DNA from 3 places in the Streptococcus sp. SN-1 genome. Region 1 is predicted to be linked to each of the others. Evidence: predicted binding sites of a transcription regulator. Region 1 holds the regulator's gene; each other region holds the start of a gene.

What was found. Region 1 encodes CtsR, which represses protease genes until heat stress. Its sites were predicted from a motif close to TTGGTCAAAAAAGGTCAAANA; they were not measured.
Region 2: the regulator CtsR is predicted to act here: its motif matches at 2,854-2,874, upstream of ACAM22_RS01575 (ATP-dependent Clp protease ATP-binding subunit).
Region 3: the regulator CtsR is predicted to act here: its motif matches at 2,666-2,686, upstream of clpP (ATP-dependent Clp protease proteolytic subunit ClpP).

The regions. Positions count from the first base shown of each region.
Region 1 covers NZ_AP028929.1:40,856-46,669, reverse strand. Annotated here, with positions in the region: gene ACAM22_RS00245 (cysteine hydrolase family protein) at 1-446, shown strand, start outside; gene ACAM22_RS00240 (hypothetical protein) at 516-1,214, opposite strand; gene ACAM22_RS00235 (hypothetical protein) at 1,492-1,722, shown strand; gene ACAM22_RS00230 (ATP-dependent Clp protease ATP-binding subunit) at 1,795-4,227, opposite strand; gene ACAM22_RS00225 (CtsR family transcriptional regulator) at 4,229-4,687, opposite strand; gene ACAM22_RS00220 (ABC transporter ATP-binding protein) at 4,806-5,534, opposite strand; gene ACAM22_RS00215 (ABC transporter substrate-binding protein) at 5,534-5,814, opposite strand, start outside.
Region 2 covers NZ_AP028929.1:335,339-341,152, forward strand. Annotated here, with positions in the region: gene pbp2X (penicillin-binding protein PBP2X) at 1-1,825, shown strand, start outside; gene mraY (phospho-N-acetylmuramoyl-pentapeptide-transferase) at 1,827-2,807, shown strand; gene ACAM22_RS01575 (ATP-dependent Clp protease ATP-binding subunit) at 3,147-5,252, shown strand; gene ACAM22_RS01580 (S-ribosylhomocysteine lyase) at 5,419-5,814, opposite strand, start outside.
Region 3 covers NZ_AP028929.1:713,974-719,787, forward strand. Annotated here, with positions in the region: gene ACAM22_RS03095 (DegV family protein) at 1-693, opposite strand, end outside; gene ACAM22_RS03100 (TetR/AcrR family transcriptional regulator) at 818-1,375, shown strand; gene ACAM22_RS03105 (cytidine/deoxycytidylate deaminase family protein) at 1,394-1,861, shown strand; gene upp (uracil phosphoribosyltransferase) at 1,950-2,579, shown strand; gene clpP (ATP-dependent Clp protease proteolytic subunit ClpP) at 2,752-3,342, shown strand; gene ACAM22_RS03120 (YlbG family protein) at 3,421-3,708, shown strand; gene ACAM22_RS03125 (ABC transporter substrate-binding protein) at 3,772-4,932, shown strand; gene ACAM22_RS03130 (branched-chain amino acid ABC transporter permease) at 5,049-5,814, shown strand, end outside.

The sequences.
Region 1 (5,814 bases):
TGGCATACTTTCGTAAACACGCTCTTCCAGTCTTACACGTTCAACACATATCTGACAATCCCCAGTCACAATTTCATAACAAACAAAATCAGGTGTTTAAAAGTGGATTTGAACCGGTCACCTCAGAACCTGTCTTTCAAAAAACGGTTAATAGCGCCTTTATTGGAACAAATCTTGAAACATATTTACGAAAAAAACAGATTGGTCATTTAGTCGTTGTTGGCTTGACTCTGCCTCATTGTGTATCCACTACTACACGAATGGCAGCAAATCTTGGTTTTGAAGTCACTTTACTAGCAGATGCTACTGCCAGTTTTACCCTAGCTAATAAAAACGGTCAGACCATCTCTCCTGAGACTATCCATGAGATTAATCTCCTTTCTCTACAAGATGAGTTTGCTCAAATTCTTACTACAGAAGAATTTTTAACCCAAATACAAATATAAAATAATCCGTCAACTCTTATTGAGCTGACGGATTTTCTTTGATTGTAAAAATTCAAATACTGAAGGTTACTATTGACTCAAAGCAACACTGGAAACCTTGCCATCCGCTCCTGTTGTAATTTGGATGACTTTCCCTCCACCAATTTTGGCATTATACTTACCATCATCAAGAGTATAAGAATAGCCTTTGATAGAGTAATTTTCTTTCTTTCCATCAGCAGATTCTACTGTAAATTGACCACCTGATGAAACTGTGATGGTTTCGCCATTGGCTCCCTTCCAGTTGCCTGCTGCAGCTGAGAAATCACCATCTACCATGGTTAAAACACCCTTGTAGCGTTTATTTTGCCCTGCTTGCTCGTCTTGAAGTTTGCGGTCAGTTGTAGAATTATAGCTTGATTGGTTAGACTGGGCTTGAGAACCTTGCTGAGTTGACGGAGCCTGAGCAGGAGTTTGTTGGCTAGCTACCTGTTGATTAGACACTTCATGACCTTGTCTTTGTTCTGGTGCAGGGGTCGCTTGTGATGGTGTTGCGCTTGCTGAAGACTGGTCAGTAGACGCCTTGGCCTTTTCAGATGAAGCTGAACTTGAGGACTTCTGAATCTTGCTTTCTTTGCTAGCAAAAGCTGCTTTGGAGCTTGATGATTGGCTTGTCTTAGCAGAACTGCTTGCCTGAGTTGTTTCCTTTTTATTCCCACAAGCTCCCAGTAACAGGGTAGAAGCCAATACAGTCGCTGCCATCAATTTGATATAGGTTTTCTTTTTCATTTTTCTACTCATTTGTAATATTTTAGAAATATAAAGAAATCTTTTTGTAATATAATTGTAACATTGGGGTTTAAATATGTCAACAATTTATCTAAACTATTTTAAAAATCTTAAATACTTTAGATACATTTACTCCTCCTACTCTTCTATTCGTAATAAAACAGAAAAACAGAAGATTTTCCTATTAAAAATTTAAATTCGTTTTTTGTAGTCGCTTTCATTATTTTAGAAAAAGGGATATAATACCATTGAAATAGAATATAGGAGGTGCACTCTTATGCTAAATAAGTATTACAAGTATCTTCCTTGGTTGATTTTAGGAGCTATTGGCTCCTATCAGTCAGCCACTCACTATGCGCGAACTGCATTTGATGTCTTCTATATGACTACAATCTTTTTGATTATCTATATCGCTTTGTTATTCCTACACGAAAAATATCTCAAGTATCGATACAAAGATTTTTTTACTCACATGTTGAGCAATTCTAAGAAAGATATCCAACCCTAAAAGCAGTCGCAACAGCAAAACCATCTCATGATGGTATATAAAGAGGTCGGGAACTTTTCCCGACCTCGCTTTTTATGCAATATCAAATTTTAATTGGCCTGCTTTGACACCAATCTTAAGTGTGCTGCCTGCCACTAAATCTCCCTTAAGAAGAAGTTCTGCCAACTTGTCCTCCACTTCTGTTTGCAGGGTTCTGCGAAGTGGACGGGCTCCCATCTCTGGGTCATATCCTTGATTTGCCAATAATTTCAGTGCGGAAGCTTGTAATTTCAAGTCAATTCCTTTTTCAGCCAAACTTGCCACTAAAGGTTTGACCATAATCTTCACCACTTCCTGCATATGGTCGCTAGATAGGCTATGGAAGACCACCTTTTCATCAATACGGTTAATAAACTCCGGTCTGTAAGCCTTTTTCAGCTCTTCAAACATACGTTTTTCCATATTTTCCTGGTCAAAACGGATATCCTTAGCTCCAAAGCCGACTGTCTTGTCATCCCGAAGGGCTGTCGCACCAAGGTTTGACGTCATGATGATAATGGTATTTGAAAAGTCGACCTTGCGGCCCTTGCTATCAGTCAATACACCGTCATCCAGAACCTGCAAGAGAACATTAAAGATGTCTGGATGGGCCTTCTCTACCTCATCAAAGAGGAGAACAGAGTATGGTTTGTTGCGGACCTTCTCAGTCAACTCCCCACCTTCTTCATAACCCACATAGCCTGGAGGAGCTCCGTTGAGACGACTGGCTGCAAATTTCTCCATATACTCACTCATATCAAAGCGGATAAGGGCTGATTCATCGTCAAAAAGAACTTCTGCCAGAGCCTTGGCCAATTCGGTCTTACCGACACCTGTAGGCCCTAAGAACATAAAGGAACCAATCGGACGCTTATGACTGCGAATCCCTGACTGGTTGCGACGAATCGCACGGCTAATGCTTGAAACAGCTTGATCTTGCCCGATGACACGTTTGTGCAATTCAGTTTCCAGATTCAGGTATTTCTTAGCATCAGTCTGAGTCAATTTTTGAACTGGGATACCTGACAAGCGACTCAAGGTAGTCAAAATATCAGACTCTGTCACCAGGTCTTTATAGACAGGCACTTCCTCTTCTTTTGCAATTAGCTGGGCCGCTTGTTTCCACTTACCATCCATCAAGGCCTTGTCAGCTGGACTCAAGCCTGAATCGTCTGCTTTTACATGCTTAGCCTTATTTTGCACTGTTGCCGCTGCTTCGTCCAAGAGATCGATAGCAGAGTCTGGCAAGTGACGGCTAGTCAAGTAACGATGAGCCATCTTGACAGCTGTTTCAACCGCTTCATCTGTGATTTGCACCCGGTGATGTTTCTCATAAGTCACCTTCAAACCTTGCAAAATGGCCATACTGTCGGCCACACTTGGCTCTTCAATCGTCACTTTGGCGAAACGACGAGAAAGGGCCGCGTCTTTTTCAATGTGTTTTTGGTACTCTTCCTGAGTGGTGGCACCAACCGTTCTCAAAGTTCCACGCGCCAAGGCTGGCTTCAAGATATTAGCCGCATCTAGGGTCGAATCAATCCCGCTCCCAGAACCCATGATGGTGTGGAGTTCGTCGATAAATAGAATTACTTGACCATCTTCTTCAATATCCTTGATGATATTATTCATGCGTTCTTCAAAGTCACCACGGAAACGTGTCCCTGCGACGACATTCATCAAATCAAGCTCTAACACGCGCATCTTAGCCATTTCCGCAGGCACATCCCCACTAGCAATACGCTGGGCAAGACCAAGCGCCAGAGCTGTTTTCCCGACACCCGCATCTCCAACCAAGACAGGATTATTCTTGGTTTTCCGGCTCAAGATTTGAATCATACGCGAGATTTCCTTATCCCGACCGATGACTGGCTCCAACTTGCCAGAACGCGCTTGCTCTGTCAAATCATGCGTATAGTCCTCGAGACCACCACTAGGAGTCTGCGGCATTCCCATCATATTAGCCATAGAATTTTGCTTGTCAGCTACGGTACGATGGCGTTGGCGTAAAGCCTTGAGGTCTTCACGAGTCCAGCCTGCCCGTTCTTCTAAATTTCGACGAAGTGCAGCAATCTTGACCTGATCTTTCTTGTCTTCATAAGAAAAACCTGCCCTTTCCAATATACGAGTTGCCAATGCATTACCATCATGCAAAATCGCATAGAAGACATGCTCTGTCCCTAGCACCTTAGCATGAACCACTGACGCCACATATTCCGCTTCATCAAAAAGAACCTGTAAACGATGGGAGAACGGCAATTCCGTAAAGGTTTCATCCTGGCTATAGTCCGTTTCAGTCAGTTCCAAAGCCACCTCTTCTAAACGGTCTATCTCATATGGATAATCATTTAAAGTCGCCCCTGCCACACTATAACTGTGATTGGACATGGCAATCAACAAGTGCCAAGACTCTAGGTAACGAGCTCCAAAATGGCCAGCAACCATGTAGGCACTTTCAATACATTCATTCAATGCTTTTGAATAGTTCATCTTACTTCCCTTTTCTATCTACCTCTTGTATGACCTGTCTTAGCATATTTGCACGAACAACTGGAGCTTCCTCTCCTAGAACGCGATCCAAAGCTACTGATACTAGCAAATTCATCTCCTGCTTGGTCATCAGTTCTTGCTCAACTAAAAGCTGAAGAATATCTTCATAAATTTCTTGACTGACCCGCTCACCAATCGAGTAAAGCAGCTCCTTGAGCATTTCATGATGACTAGAAAACTCAATCCGTCCTATACGAATGTAGCCTCCACCACCACGCTTACTTTCAACCAAGTAGCCTCTACTTTCCGTAAAGCGTGTCTTAATCACATAGTTGATCTGACTAGGAACAACCTGAAAAGTATCTGCTAACTGACTCCGTTGCAACTCCACAATTCCAGATTGATCTAAAATCGCCTTGATGTAGGCCTCAATATGATCCGATGTATTTTTAAATCTCATTACAAACCCACCTCTCTCTTTAAACCTTGACTATCTTTGACTATTATACCGAAATTTTCTCATTTTTAAAAGAAAAAGGGCGCTGGTAAAGGATAATCTTCACCAACTCCCTATTTCTCTACTTATCTAAGCCTAACTCCGCTAAGATTTGACGTTTGTAGGCAATCTTTTGAACCTCTTTGTCCTCATCTTCAGACCAATCTGGTTTAATTTCTGAAACAATCTGCCCAGGGCGATTTTTCAAGATATAGATGCGGTCGCTGAGACTGAGAGCCTCCTCGATACTATGCGTGATAATCAATGTTGTCAGTTGCAACTGCTTGTGAATCTCAAGGTACCAAGCGTGGAGTTCCATCTTGGTCATCTCATCCAAGGCACTAAAGGCCTCATCCAAGAGAAAGAGCTTGTGCCCGAAAAGGTAAGTTCGAAGCAAGGCTACACGCTGACGCATCCCACCACTGAGTTCATGAGGATACTTATCCCGTACAGCTGTCAACTGGAAGGTCGCAAGAATTTCATCCGCGCGGGCAATGGCTTCCGCCTTATCCACTTTTTGAATCAAGAGGGGCAGAATGATATTACCAAGCACCGTCTTGTGCTCCAAGAGGAGATCCTTTTGCAACATATAACTCACGCGCCCCTTGGGATTCTCCTCCCCATCAAGGACAATTCTCCCTGACTGAACTTCTAAAATCCCAGCGATTAGATTAAAGAGGGTGGTCTTTCCAACACCACTAGGGCCTAGGATGGAAACCACTTCTCCTGAAGTCACCTGTAGGTTGATATCCTCTAAAATCCTCTCCTGACCATAGGCATAACTGACGTGTTCTAGTCTAATTTCTGTCATTATTTCACAAATTCATTGGTGAAGCCTTTGTCTGTCAAGTCTTCTTTAAGGATACCATTTTCTTTATCCCATTTATAGAAGGCATTCCAGCGAGCTGCATCAAATTGACCCCATTTTTCCTTGTCACTTGCGTATTCTTTTGACAAGTATTTTTGAGATTCGATGACAAAGTCACGTTTTTCCTGAAGTTCAGGTGCATTCTTGATAAGGATATCTGCCGCTTCCTCTGGATGCTCCATAGCATATTGGTAACCTTTTTTGATAGCTTGGATAACTTTGC
Region 2 (5,814 bases), 290 kb from region 1:
ACCAAATCTGACCCAGGTTTCCTTTGGAGCAAAAGGAAATGGGATTACCTATGCCAATATGATGGCTATTAAAAAAGATTTGAAAGATGCTAGTGTGGAAGGAATTGACTTCACAACTAGCCCTAATAGAAGCTATTCAAATGGACAATTCGCTTCTAGTTTTATTGGTTTAGCTCAACTCCATGAAAATGAGGATGGTAGCAAGAGTTTGCTGGGAACTTCTGGGATGGAGAGTTCCTTGAATAGTATTCTTGCAGGGAAAGACGGTATTATTACCTATGAAAAAGATCGTCTGGGTAATATTGTCCCTGGAACTGAACAAGTGTCTCAGCAAACGGTAGATGGCAAGGATGTTTATACGACTATTTCTAGCACCCTTCAGTCCTTCATGGAAACACAGATGAATGTCTTTCAAGAAAAAGTAAAAGGCAAGTATATGACGGCTACCTTGGTTAGTGCTAAAACGGGGGAAATTCTTGCAACGACGCAGAGACCAACCTTTGATGCCGATACTAAGGAAGGACTTACCAAGGACTTTGTTTGGCGTGATATCCTTTATCAAAGTAACTATGAGCCAGGGTCAACCATGAAGGTCATGACGCTCGCTGCTGCTATTGATAATAATACTTTCCCAGGAGGAGAAGTCTTCAATAGTAGTGAGTTAAAAGTAGCAGATGCTACTATCCGAGATTGGGATGTCAATGAAGGATTAACTGGCGGAGGAATGATGACCTTTTCTCAAGGGTTTGCGCACTCAAGTAACGTTGGGATGACGCTTCTTGAGCAAAAGATGGGAGATGCTACCTGGCTGGATTATCTAAGTCGCTTTAAATTTGGTGTTCCGACTCGTTTTGGCTTGACGGATGAATATGCAGGCCAACTTCCGGCTGACAATATCGTAAATATTGCTCAGAGTTCATTTGGACAAGGGATTTCAGTGACCCAGACGCAAATGATTCGTGCCTTTACAGCTATTGCTAATGATGGAGTTATGCTGGAGCCAAAATTTATAAGTGCTATTTATGATACTAACAATCAGTCTGTACGAAAGTCTCAAAAAGAGATTGTAGGAAAACCTGTATCTGAAGATGCAGCAAGCTTGACTCGTACTAACATGATATTAGTTGGGACGGACCCTCTATATGGAACTATGTATAATCACCAAACAGGAAAGCCAATTATAACAGTTCCTGGACAAAATGTAGCAGTTAAATCCGGTACGGCTCAAATCGCTGATGAGAAAAATGGAGGCTACTTGGTTGGTTCTACCAATTATATTTTCTCAGTTGTGACTATGAATCCTGCTGAAAATCCTGATTTTATCTTGTATGTAACGGTTCAACAGCCTGAGCATTATTCAGCTGTCCAGTTGGGAGAGTTTTCCAATCCAATCTTGGAGCGGGCTTCAGCGATGAAAGAATCTCTGAACCTTCAATCTCCAGCTAAGAATTTAGATCAAGTGACGACAGAATCTTCGTATGCAATGCCTAGCATCAAGGATATTTCACCTGGTGATTTGGCGGAAGCCTTACGTCGAAATATTGTGCAACCAATCGTTGTTGGTACTGGAACAAAGATTAAAGAGACTTCTGTAGAAGAAGGAAAAAATCTTGCACCAAACCAACAAGTTCTCCTTTTATCGGATAAGGTAGAAGAAATTCCAGATATGTATGGCTGGAAAAAAGAGACTGCTGAGGCCTTTGCTAAATGGTTGGATATTGAGCTGGAATTTGAAGGTTCAGGTTCTGTTGTTCAGAAGCAAGACGTTCGGACCAATACAGCTATCAAAAACATTAAAAAAATTAAATTAACTTTAGGAGACTAATATGTTTATTTCTATCAGTGCTGGAATTGTGACATTTTTACTAACTTTAGTAGGAATTCCGGCCTTTATCCAATTTTATAGAAAGGCGCAAATTACAGGCCAGCAGATGCATGAGGATGTCAAACAGCACCAGGCAAAAGCTGGGACTCCTACAATGGGAGGTTTGGTTTTCTTAATTGCTTCTGTTTTGGTTACCTTCTTTTTTACCTTATTTAGTAATCAACTCAGCAATAATGTCGGTATGATTTTATTTATCTTGGTTCTTTATGGTTTAATCGGATTTTTAGATGATTTCCTCAAGGTCTTCCGTAAAATCAATGAGGGTCTTAATCCCAAACAGAAATTGGCTCTTCAGCTTCTAGGTGGTGTCATTTTCTACCTTTTTTATGAGCGCGGTGGAGATATGCTTTCTGTCTTTGGTTACCAAGTGCATCTAGGGATTTTCTATATTGTCTTCGCTCTTTTCTGGCTAGTCGGTTTTTCAAACGCAGTAAACTTGACAGACGGTATTGATGGTTTAGCTAGTATTTCCGTTGTGATTAGTTTGTCTGCCTATGGAGTTATTGCCTATGTGCAAGGTCAGATGGATATCCTTCTAGTGATTCTTGCTATGATTGGTGGTTTGCTTGGGTTCTTTGTCTTTAACCATAAGCCTGCTAAAGTCTTTATGGGAGATGTGGGAAGTTTGGCTCTCGGTGGAATGCTGGCAGCTATCTCTATGGCCCTCCACCAAGAATGGACTCTCTTGATTATCGGAATTATTTATGTCTTTGAAACAACCTCAGTCATGATGCAAGTCAGTTATTTCAAACTGACAGGTGGCAAACGTATTTTCCGTATGACGCCTGTACATCACCATTTTGAGCTTGGAGGATTGTCTGGTAAAGGAAATCCTTGGAGCGAGTGGAAGGTTGATTTCTTCTTTTGGGGAATAGGGATTCTAGCAAGTCTCCTGACCCTAGCAATTTTATATTTGATGTAAGAATGGCACCCTGATGTTTCAGGGTGTTTTTGCATTCTAAAAAATATTGGTCAATTAAAGTCAAAATCCTTGACCTTTTCTGACTAATGTAGTATATTATGAACGTAAGGTAAATGAAAGCCTTACTAGAACACTTATTTAAAGTAAAATAGAAAGAGGTGGGGTCTATGTTTAATCTAGAAATCTTCAGAAGTAAAGATAGTCTACTCCTGCTTGAAAAAGAAAAACCAGAAATAGTACGTAGAGTAGCGATTTAGCTAGTCTAAATTTTTTAAAACAAAGGTCAAAGATAGTCAATATCAGTAATCATAACTAAGTAAACAAAAAGAGGTAAAGAATATGAACAACAACTTTAATAATTTTAACAACATGGATGATTTATTTAACCAATTGATGGGTGGTATGCGAGGCTACAGTTCTGAAAATCGTCGTTACTTGATTAATGGACGTGAAGTGACACCTGAGGAATTTGCTCACTATCGTGCGACTGGTCAATTACCAGGAAATGCAGAAGCTGATGGACAAATGCAACAACAGGTTTCAGGTATGAAACAAGATGGTGTCCTTGCTAAACTGGGTCGAAACTTAACAGCAGAAGCGCGTGAGGGCAAGCTGGATCCAGTCATCGGACGAAACAAGGAAATTCAAGAGACATCTGAAATCCTCTCACGCCGTACCAAGAACAATCCTGTTTTAGTCGGAGATGCAGGTGTTGGTAAGACAGCAGTTGTCGAAGGCTTGGCACAAGCCATTGTGAACGGTGATGTTCCAGCTGCTATTAAGAATAAGGAAATTATTTCCATTGATATCTCAGGTCTTGAGGCTGGTACTCAATATCGTGGTAGCTTTGAAGAAAACGTTCAAAATTTAGTCAATGAAGTAAAAGAAGCGGGAAATATCATTCTCTTCTTTGATGAAATTCATCAAATTCTCGGTGCTGGTAGCACTGGTGGAGATAGTGGTTCTAAAGGGCTTGCGGACATTCTCAAACCAGCTCTCTCTCGTGGTGAATTGACCGTTATTGGAGCGACAACTCAAGACGAATACCGTAACACCATCTTGAAGAATGCGGCTCTTGCTCGTCGTTTTAACGAAGTCAAGGTCAATGCTCCTTCAGCAGAGGACACTTTTAAAATCCTTCAAGGAATTCGTGACCTCTACCAACAACACCACAATGTTATCTTGCCAGACGAAGTTTTGAAAGCAGCAGTGGATTATTCTGTTCAGTATATTCCACAACGTAGTTTGCCAGATAAGGCTATTGACCTTGTCGATGTAACGGCAGCTCACTTAGCAGCTCAGCATCCAGTAACAGATGTACATGCTGTTGAACGTGAAATTGAGGCAGAAAAAGACAAGCAAGAAAAAGCTGTTGAGGCAGAAGATTTTGAAGCAGCTCTAAACTATAAAACACGCATTGCAGAATTGGAAAAGAAAATCGAAAATCACACAGAAGATATGAAAGTGACTGCAAGTGTCAATGATGTGGCTGAATCTGTAGAACGAATGACGGGAATTCCAGTATCACAAATGGGAACATCAGACATCGAACGTTTGAAAGATATGGCTCATCGCTTGCAAGATAAGGTAATCGGTCAAGACAAGGCGGTAGAAGCGGTATCTCGTGCTATCCGTCGTAACCGTGCTGGTTTTGATGAAGGCAATCGTCCAATCGGTAGCTTCCTCTTTGTAGGTCCAACTGGGGTTGGTAAGACAGAACTTGCTAAGCAATTAGCGCTTGATATGTTTGGAACTAAGGACGCAATCATTCGTTTGGATATGTCTGAATTCAGTGACCGCACAGCCGTTTCTAAGCTAATTGGTACAACTGCAGGTTATGTTGGTTACGATGACAACAACAATACCTTGACAGAACGCGTCCGTCGTAATCCTTACTCTATCATTCTCTTGGATGAAATTGAAAAGGCTGATCCTCAAGTCATTACCCTTCTCCTCCAAGTCTTGGATGATGGTCGTTTGACAGATGGTCAAGGTAACACTGTCAACTTCAAGAATACGGTGATTATCGCAACTTCAAACGCAGGCTTTGGTTACGAAGCTAACTTGACAGAAGATGCGGACAAACCAGAATTGATGGATCGTTTGAAACCTTACTTCCGTCCAGAATTCCTTAACCGTTTCAATGCTGTCATCGAATTCTCACACTTGAGCAAAGAAGACCTTTCTAAGATTGTGGACTTGATGTTGGCTGAAGTCAACCAAACCTTGGCTAAGAAAGACATTGATTTGTCAGTCAGTCAAGCGGCTAAGGACTATATCACAGAAGAAGGCTATGACGAAGTCATGGGTGTTCGTCCTCTCCGTCGTGTGGTTGAACAAGAAATTCGTGATAAGGTGACAGACTTCCACTTGGATCATTTAGATGCCAAACACCTAGAAGCAGATATGGAAGAGGGTGGTTTAGTTATTCGTGAAAAAGCCTAATACTCTTCGAAAATCAAATTCAAACCACGTCAACTTCGCCTTGCCGTACTCAAGTACAGCCTGCGGCTAGTTTCCTAGTTTGCTCTTTGATTTTCATTGAGTATAAGACAAAATTTTGAGAATAAAAAAGAAGGAGCCAGCTGAAAAGCCGGTTCCTTTTTTGTGTTTAGATGACATGACGCTCAAAGGCATCATCTGAAATTCCTTGTTCTAGAATAAGTTTTGCCCATTCTTTAGCAGAAAAGAGGCTATGGTCCTTGTAGTTTCCGCAAGATTCGATGGTTGTTCCAGGAACATCTTCCCAAGTAGTAGTCTCAGCGATTTCCTTGAGCGAATCCTTGATAACGGTAGCGATTTCAGCACTAGTGTGACGTCCCCACATAATCATGTGGAAGCCTGTGCGGCAACCAAATGGTGAACAGTCAATCATACCGTCAATGCGGGTGCGGATGAGTTTGGCCAAGAGGTGCTCGATAGTGTGAAGGCCAGCAGTAGGGATAGAGTCTTCGTTTGGTTGCACCAAGCGAATATCATAATTGGAGATGATGTCTCCTTTTGGTCC
Region 3 (5,814 bases), 670 kb from region 1:
CATGACAATACGGCCACCAGCATATCCAGCTTTAATGATTTCATCATAGGCAGCTTGAACTGATTTCTTTGGTCCTCGTGCTTTTTGTAGCAATTCGAGAGTTCCAGTTTCACTAGCTTCTCCGACCATACGGATATTGAGAAGGCCAACGACCGTACCGATAAGCTTGCTCAAACGGCCGTTCTTCACCAAGTTATCGACTTTAGCTAGGACAAAAAGTAACTTGGTTTTTTCTTGATAGGCGGTGATAGCTTCAACCACTTCTTCAAAAGATAAGCCCTGGTCGATCAAGTCATTCACTTTTTCTACGAGCAAGTCAACTTCCCCACCAGCAGACAAACTATCAATTATATGAATTTTAGTATCAGGATGTTCTTCCAGATAAATATTTTTTGCTAGTTGAGCACTATTGTGGCTTCCAGAAAGAGTACCAGTGATGGTTACTAGGAAAATGTTTTTGGCTCCTTCAAATGCTCGCAAATAATCATCTGGGCTTGGACAAGCTGATTTTGAAGCTTCTGCAGTTGCATACATGGTTTCCATCATTTGGTCAATGTCAAGACTGGCATCATCAACAAAGACCTGATCAGCTACTTGAATGGTTAAGGGCACACTTACAAAGGTCGTGTCAATAGCTGGTCTTGCCAGCTGACGATAATCACAACCAGAGTCAGCAATAATCTTCCAAGTCATAGAAATTCTCCATCTTTGTCAGTTATACATTGACAAAGGTTCTGTCTTTTTTTACAATTATATCATGAAAGCCCTTGAAACAAAAGCCTCATCCGTCTGTTGTGACAAGTAGAAAGAAAATGTTATGTCTGAACGTAGAATCTCTGAAAAGTCTCTTGAAAATCTCAGAAAATCAAACCAAGAATCCAATTTATTAACTAGAGAAGCCATCGAAACAGCCCTCTTGCAGCTCTTGGAAAAAAAGGACCTGACCAAGATTAGTATTTCTGAATTGGTCAAACGTGCAGGCGTTTCTCGTGCAGCCTTTTACCGTAATTATGATTCCAAAGAGGAGATTTTAGAAAGCGTCTTTAAACGAACTGTCCACAATATTATGGAACAGTTGCATCATTATGATTTAAAGACAGACCTTTATCTGGTCTGGGTTCACCTTTTCCGAGAGGCCAGAAAGGAAGCCAGAGTGATTCAATTGGCCTTGGATTACCATCTGGAAAAAATCTTTGTCCAAGCCATGCAGGAATTTTTAGAAAAATACCATGGGAAATCAAAAGGTGTCAGCTCTTATCTTCATTCCTTTTGGAGCTCGGCCATCGTTTCTGTCCTTCTAAAATGGATCAAGGATGGCATGAAGGTACCAGCTGAAAAGATTGCAGATTTAGGTTTACCATTTTTTAAAAAATAGAGAAAAAGGAGAAGAGATATGACTGAAAAAAGACTAGCATGGGATGAGTATTTTGCAGCCCAAGCCTTACTAATTGCCAATCGTTCCACTTGTAAACGTGCCAAAGTGGGCGCAATTTTGGTAAAGGATAATAAAGTTATTTCCACTGGTTATAATGGTTCGGTGTCAGGGACTGAGCATTGTATTGATCACGAATGTCTGGTCATCGAAGGTCACTGTGTTCGCACTCTTCACGCAGAGGTTAATGCCATTCTCCAAGGTGCAGAACGTGGGGTTCCCAAAGGCTTTACAGCCTATGTGACCCATTTTCCATGTCTAAACTGTACAAAACAATTGCTTCAGGTTGGTTGCAAGCGTGTGGTTTATATCAACCAGTACAGAATGGACGACTACGCCCAATACCTTTATCAAGAAAAAGGGACAGAATTGACTCATTTACCACTTGAGACAGTACAGACAGCTCTTAAAGAGGCTGATCTAATGTAAAAAATATCAAAAATAAATGGTTTAGAAAGATTTTTAAACCGTTTTTTGGTATAATAAGAAGAATAAATTGAAAGAAGGAATTCCAAAAATGGGAAAAATTGAAGTTATTAATCATCCACTGATTCAACACAAATTGTCAATCTTACGTCGTACAGATACTTCTACAAAAGCTTTCCGTGAGCTAGTAGATGAGATTGCAATGTTGATGGGATATGAAGTACTTCGTGATCTTCCACTAGAAGATGTGGAAATCGAAACACCAATCACAAAAACAGTTCAAAAACAATTGGCAGGTAAGAAATTGGCTATCGTTCCAATCTTGCGTGCAGGTATCGGGATGGTTGATGGACTTTTGAGCTTGGTTCCAGCTGCTAAAGTTGGCCACATCGGTATGTACCGTGATGAAGAAACGCTTCAACCAGTTGAGTACTTGGTGAAATTGCCTGAAGATATTGACCAACGTCAAATTTTTGTGGTAGACCCAATGTTGGCAACAGGTGGTTCAGCAATCTTGGCTGTTGATTCTCTTAAAAAACGTGGCGCATCAAATATCAAATTTGTCTGCCTTGTATCAGCACCAGAAGGTGTAAAAGCTCTTCAAGAAGCTCATCCAGATGTAGAAATCTTTACAGCAGCCTTGGATGAACGTTTGAACGAACACGGTTATATCGTTCCAGGTCTTGGAGATGCTGGGGACCGCTTGTTCGGTACAAAATAGAATTAAAAAGAGATTGACTTGGAAAAGGATTTCCAGTCACGAAAGGAGGTTGAATTTTTGTTTCTGTCTAATGAAAACAGAGCAAAAATTTGACCTTTTTTGACCAAGATATTATAATAGTCTTATCTTCAGTCATTTGACCAACAAAATTAAAACTCAAAAGGAGAAATAAATGATTCCTGTAGTTATTGAACAAACAAGCCGTGGAGAACGTTCCTACGATATTTACTCACGTCTTCTCAAAGACCGCATCATTATGCTGACAGGTCCCGTTGAAGACAATATGGCTAACTCTGTTATTGCCCAATTGCTTTTCTTAGATGCCCAAGATAGTACAAAAGATATTTACCTTTATGTCAATACACCTGGTGGTTCTGTTTCAGCTGGTTTGGCAATCGTTGATACCATGAACTTTATCAAGGCAGATGTCCAAACTATCGTTATGGGGATGGCTGCATCTATGGGGACTGTCATCGCGTCAAGTGGAGCAAAAGGTAAACGTTTCATGCTTCCAAATGCAGAGTATATGATTCACCAACCGATGGGTGGTACAGGTGGTGGTACCCAACAAACTGATATGGCGATCGCTGCAGAACACTTGCTTAAAACTCGTAACATCTTGGAAAAAATATTGGCTGAAAATTCAGGTCAGTCAATCGAAAAAGTCCATGCAGATGCAGAACGAGATAACTGGATGAGCGCCCAAGAAACACTTGAATATGGCTTTATTGATGAAATCATGGCCAACAATTCATTGAATTAATGATGAAAGAAGGCAAACTCGACTGGGTTTGCTTTTTTTGGTATAATAGTGAGAGATTTCTTAGAAAGAGGATTTATCATGTTTGAAAAAGTCAAACGATCTGGCTTGATTATCTATCTTTACTATAATCGTGATGCCAAAAAATTGCAGGATTATGGAGATATTACCTATCATTCCAAGAAACATCGTTACTTACAACTCTATGTTCCAACTCAAGAAATGGAGCAATTGGTCGGGCGCTTGGGCAAGGAAAAGTTTATAAAAAAAGTCAGGGTTTGTCATATCCAAGAGCTGGAAACACCCTTTGTGGGCAATCTTCATCGAGAGGAAAACGTTATCATCGAAAAAGTTCAAGAAAAGTGTTGACAATTTTCTGATAATTCGGTATATTCTTAACATGCTATTTAAGAAATAAGGAGACAAAAAAAGATGAAGAAAAAATTTGCCCTATCGTTTGTGGCGCTTGCAAGTGTAGCACTTCTTGCAGCCTGTGGAGAAGTGAAGTCTGGAGCGTCAAACGCTGCTGGTAACTCAGTAGATGAAAAGACAATCAAAATCGGATTTAACTTTGAAGAAACTGGTGCCGTAGCAGCCTACGGTACATCTGAACAAAAAGGTGCCCAACTTGCCGTTGATGAAATCAATGCTGCAGGTGGTATCGATGGAAAACAAATCGAAGTAGTCGATAAAGATAACAAGTCTGAAACAGCTGAGGCGGCTTCAGTAACAACTAACCTTGTAACCCAATCTAAAGTATCAGCAATCGTAGGACCTGCGACATCTGGTGCAACTGCAGCTGCGGTAGCTAACGCTACAAAAGCAGGTGTTCCATTGATTTCGCCAAGTGCGACTCAAGATGGATTGACTAAAGGTCAAGATTACCTCTTTATCGGAACTTTCCAAGATAGCTTCCAAGGAAAAATTATCTCAAACTATGTTTCTGAAAAATTGCAAGCTAAGAAAGTTGTTCTTTACACTGATAATGCTAGCGACTATGCTAAAGGTATTGCCAAAGCCTTCCGTGAAGCTTACAAAGGTGAAATCGTTGCAGATGAAACTTTCGTAGCAGGTGACACAGACTTCCAAGCAGCCCTTACAAAAATGAAAGGGAAAGATTTTGATGCTATCATCGTTCCTGGTTACTACACTGAAGCTGGTAAAATTGTAAACCAAGCGCGTGGTATGGGAATTGACAAACCAATCGTTGGTGGTGATGGATTCAACGGTGAAGAGTTTGTACAACAAGCAACTCCTGAAAAAGCATCAAACATCTACTTTATCTCAGGCTTCTCAACTACTGTAGAAGTTTCAGCTAAAGCAAAAGCTTTCCTTGATGCTTACCGTGCTAAGTACAACGAAGAGCCTTCAACATTTGCAGCCTTGGCTTATGACTCAGTTCACCTTGTAGCAAACGCAGCAAAAGGTGCTAAAAACTCTGGTGAAATCAAGGATAACCTTGCTAAAACAAAAGATTTTGAAGGTGTGACTGGTCAAACAAGCTTTGATGCAGACCACAACACAGTCAAAACTGCTTACATGATGACCATGAACAATGGTAAGGTTGAAGCAGCAGAAGTTGTAAAACCATAATAGAAAAATGTTGAAATAGGGAATGAGCCTCTGACTCACTCCCTGTTTCGATGTTTAAGAACCTATCAAAAAGTGAGGGGAAACCCTCAAAATTATAAATAGAAAGAGTGAATCTTATGCTCCAACAACTAGTAAATGGTTTGATTCTAGGTAGTGTTTATGCGCTGTTAGCCCTAGGATATACCATGGTTTACGGAATTATCAAGCTCATCAACTTCGCCCACGGTGATATTTATATGATGGGAGCCTTTATCGGTTATTTCTTGATTAATTCTTTCCAAATGAATTTCTTTGTAGCTCTTATTGTAGCTATGTTAGCGACAGCCATTCTTGGTGTCGTGATTGAGTTCCTTGCTTACCGACCTTTGCGTCACTCTACTCGTATTGCTGTTTTGATTACGGCTATTGGGGTTTCTTTCCTATTGGAGTATGGGATGGTCTATCTGGTTGGTGCCAATACCCGTGCCTTCCCTCAAGCGATTCAAACAGTTCGCTATGATTTGGGACCAATCAGCTTAACAAATGTGCAGTTAATGATCTTGGCCATTTCCTTGATTTTGATGATTTTGTTACAGGTCATTGTCCAAAAGACTAAGATGGGGAAAGCCATGCGTGCTGTATCTGTAGATAGCGATGCGGCGCAATTGATGGGGATCAATGTAAACCGTACTATCAGCTTTACCTTTGCTTTGGGTTCAGCTCTTGCTGGTGCAGCTGGTGTTCTGATTGCCCTCTATTATAACTCTCTTGAGCCTTTGATGGGGGTTACTCCAGGTCTTAAGTCTTTCGTTGCCGCAGTACTTGGTGGTATCGGGATTATTCCTGGTGCGGCTCTTGGTGGTTTTGTGATTGGTTTATTGGAAACTTTTGCGACAGCCTTTG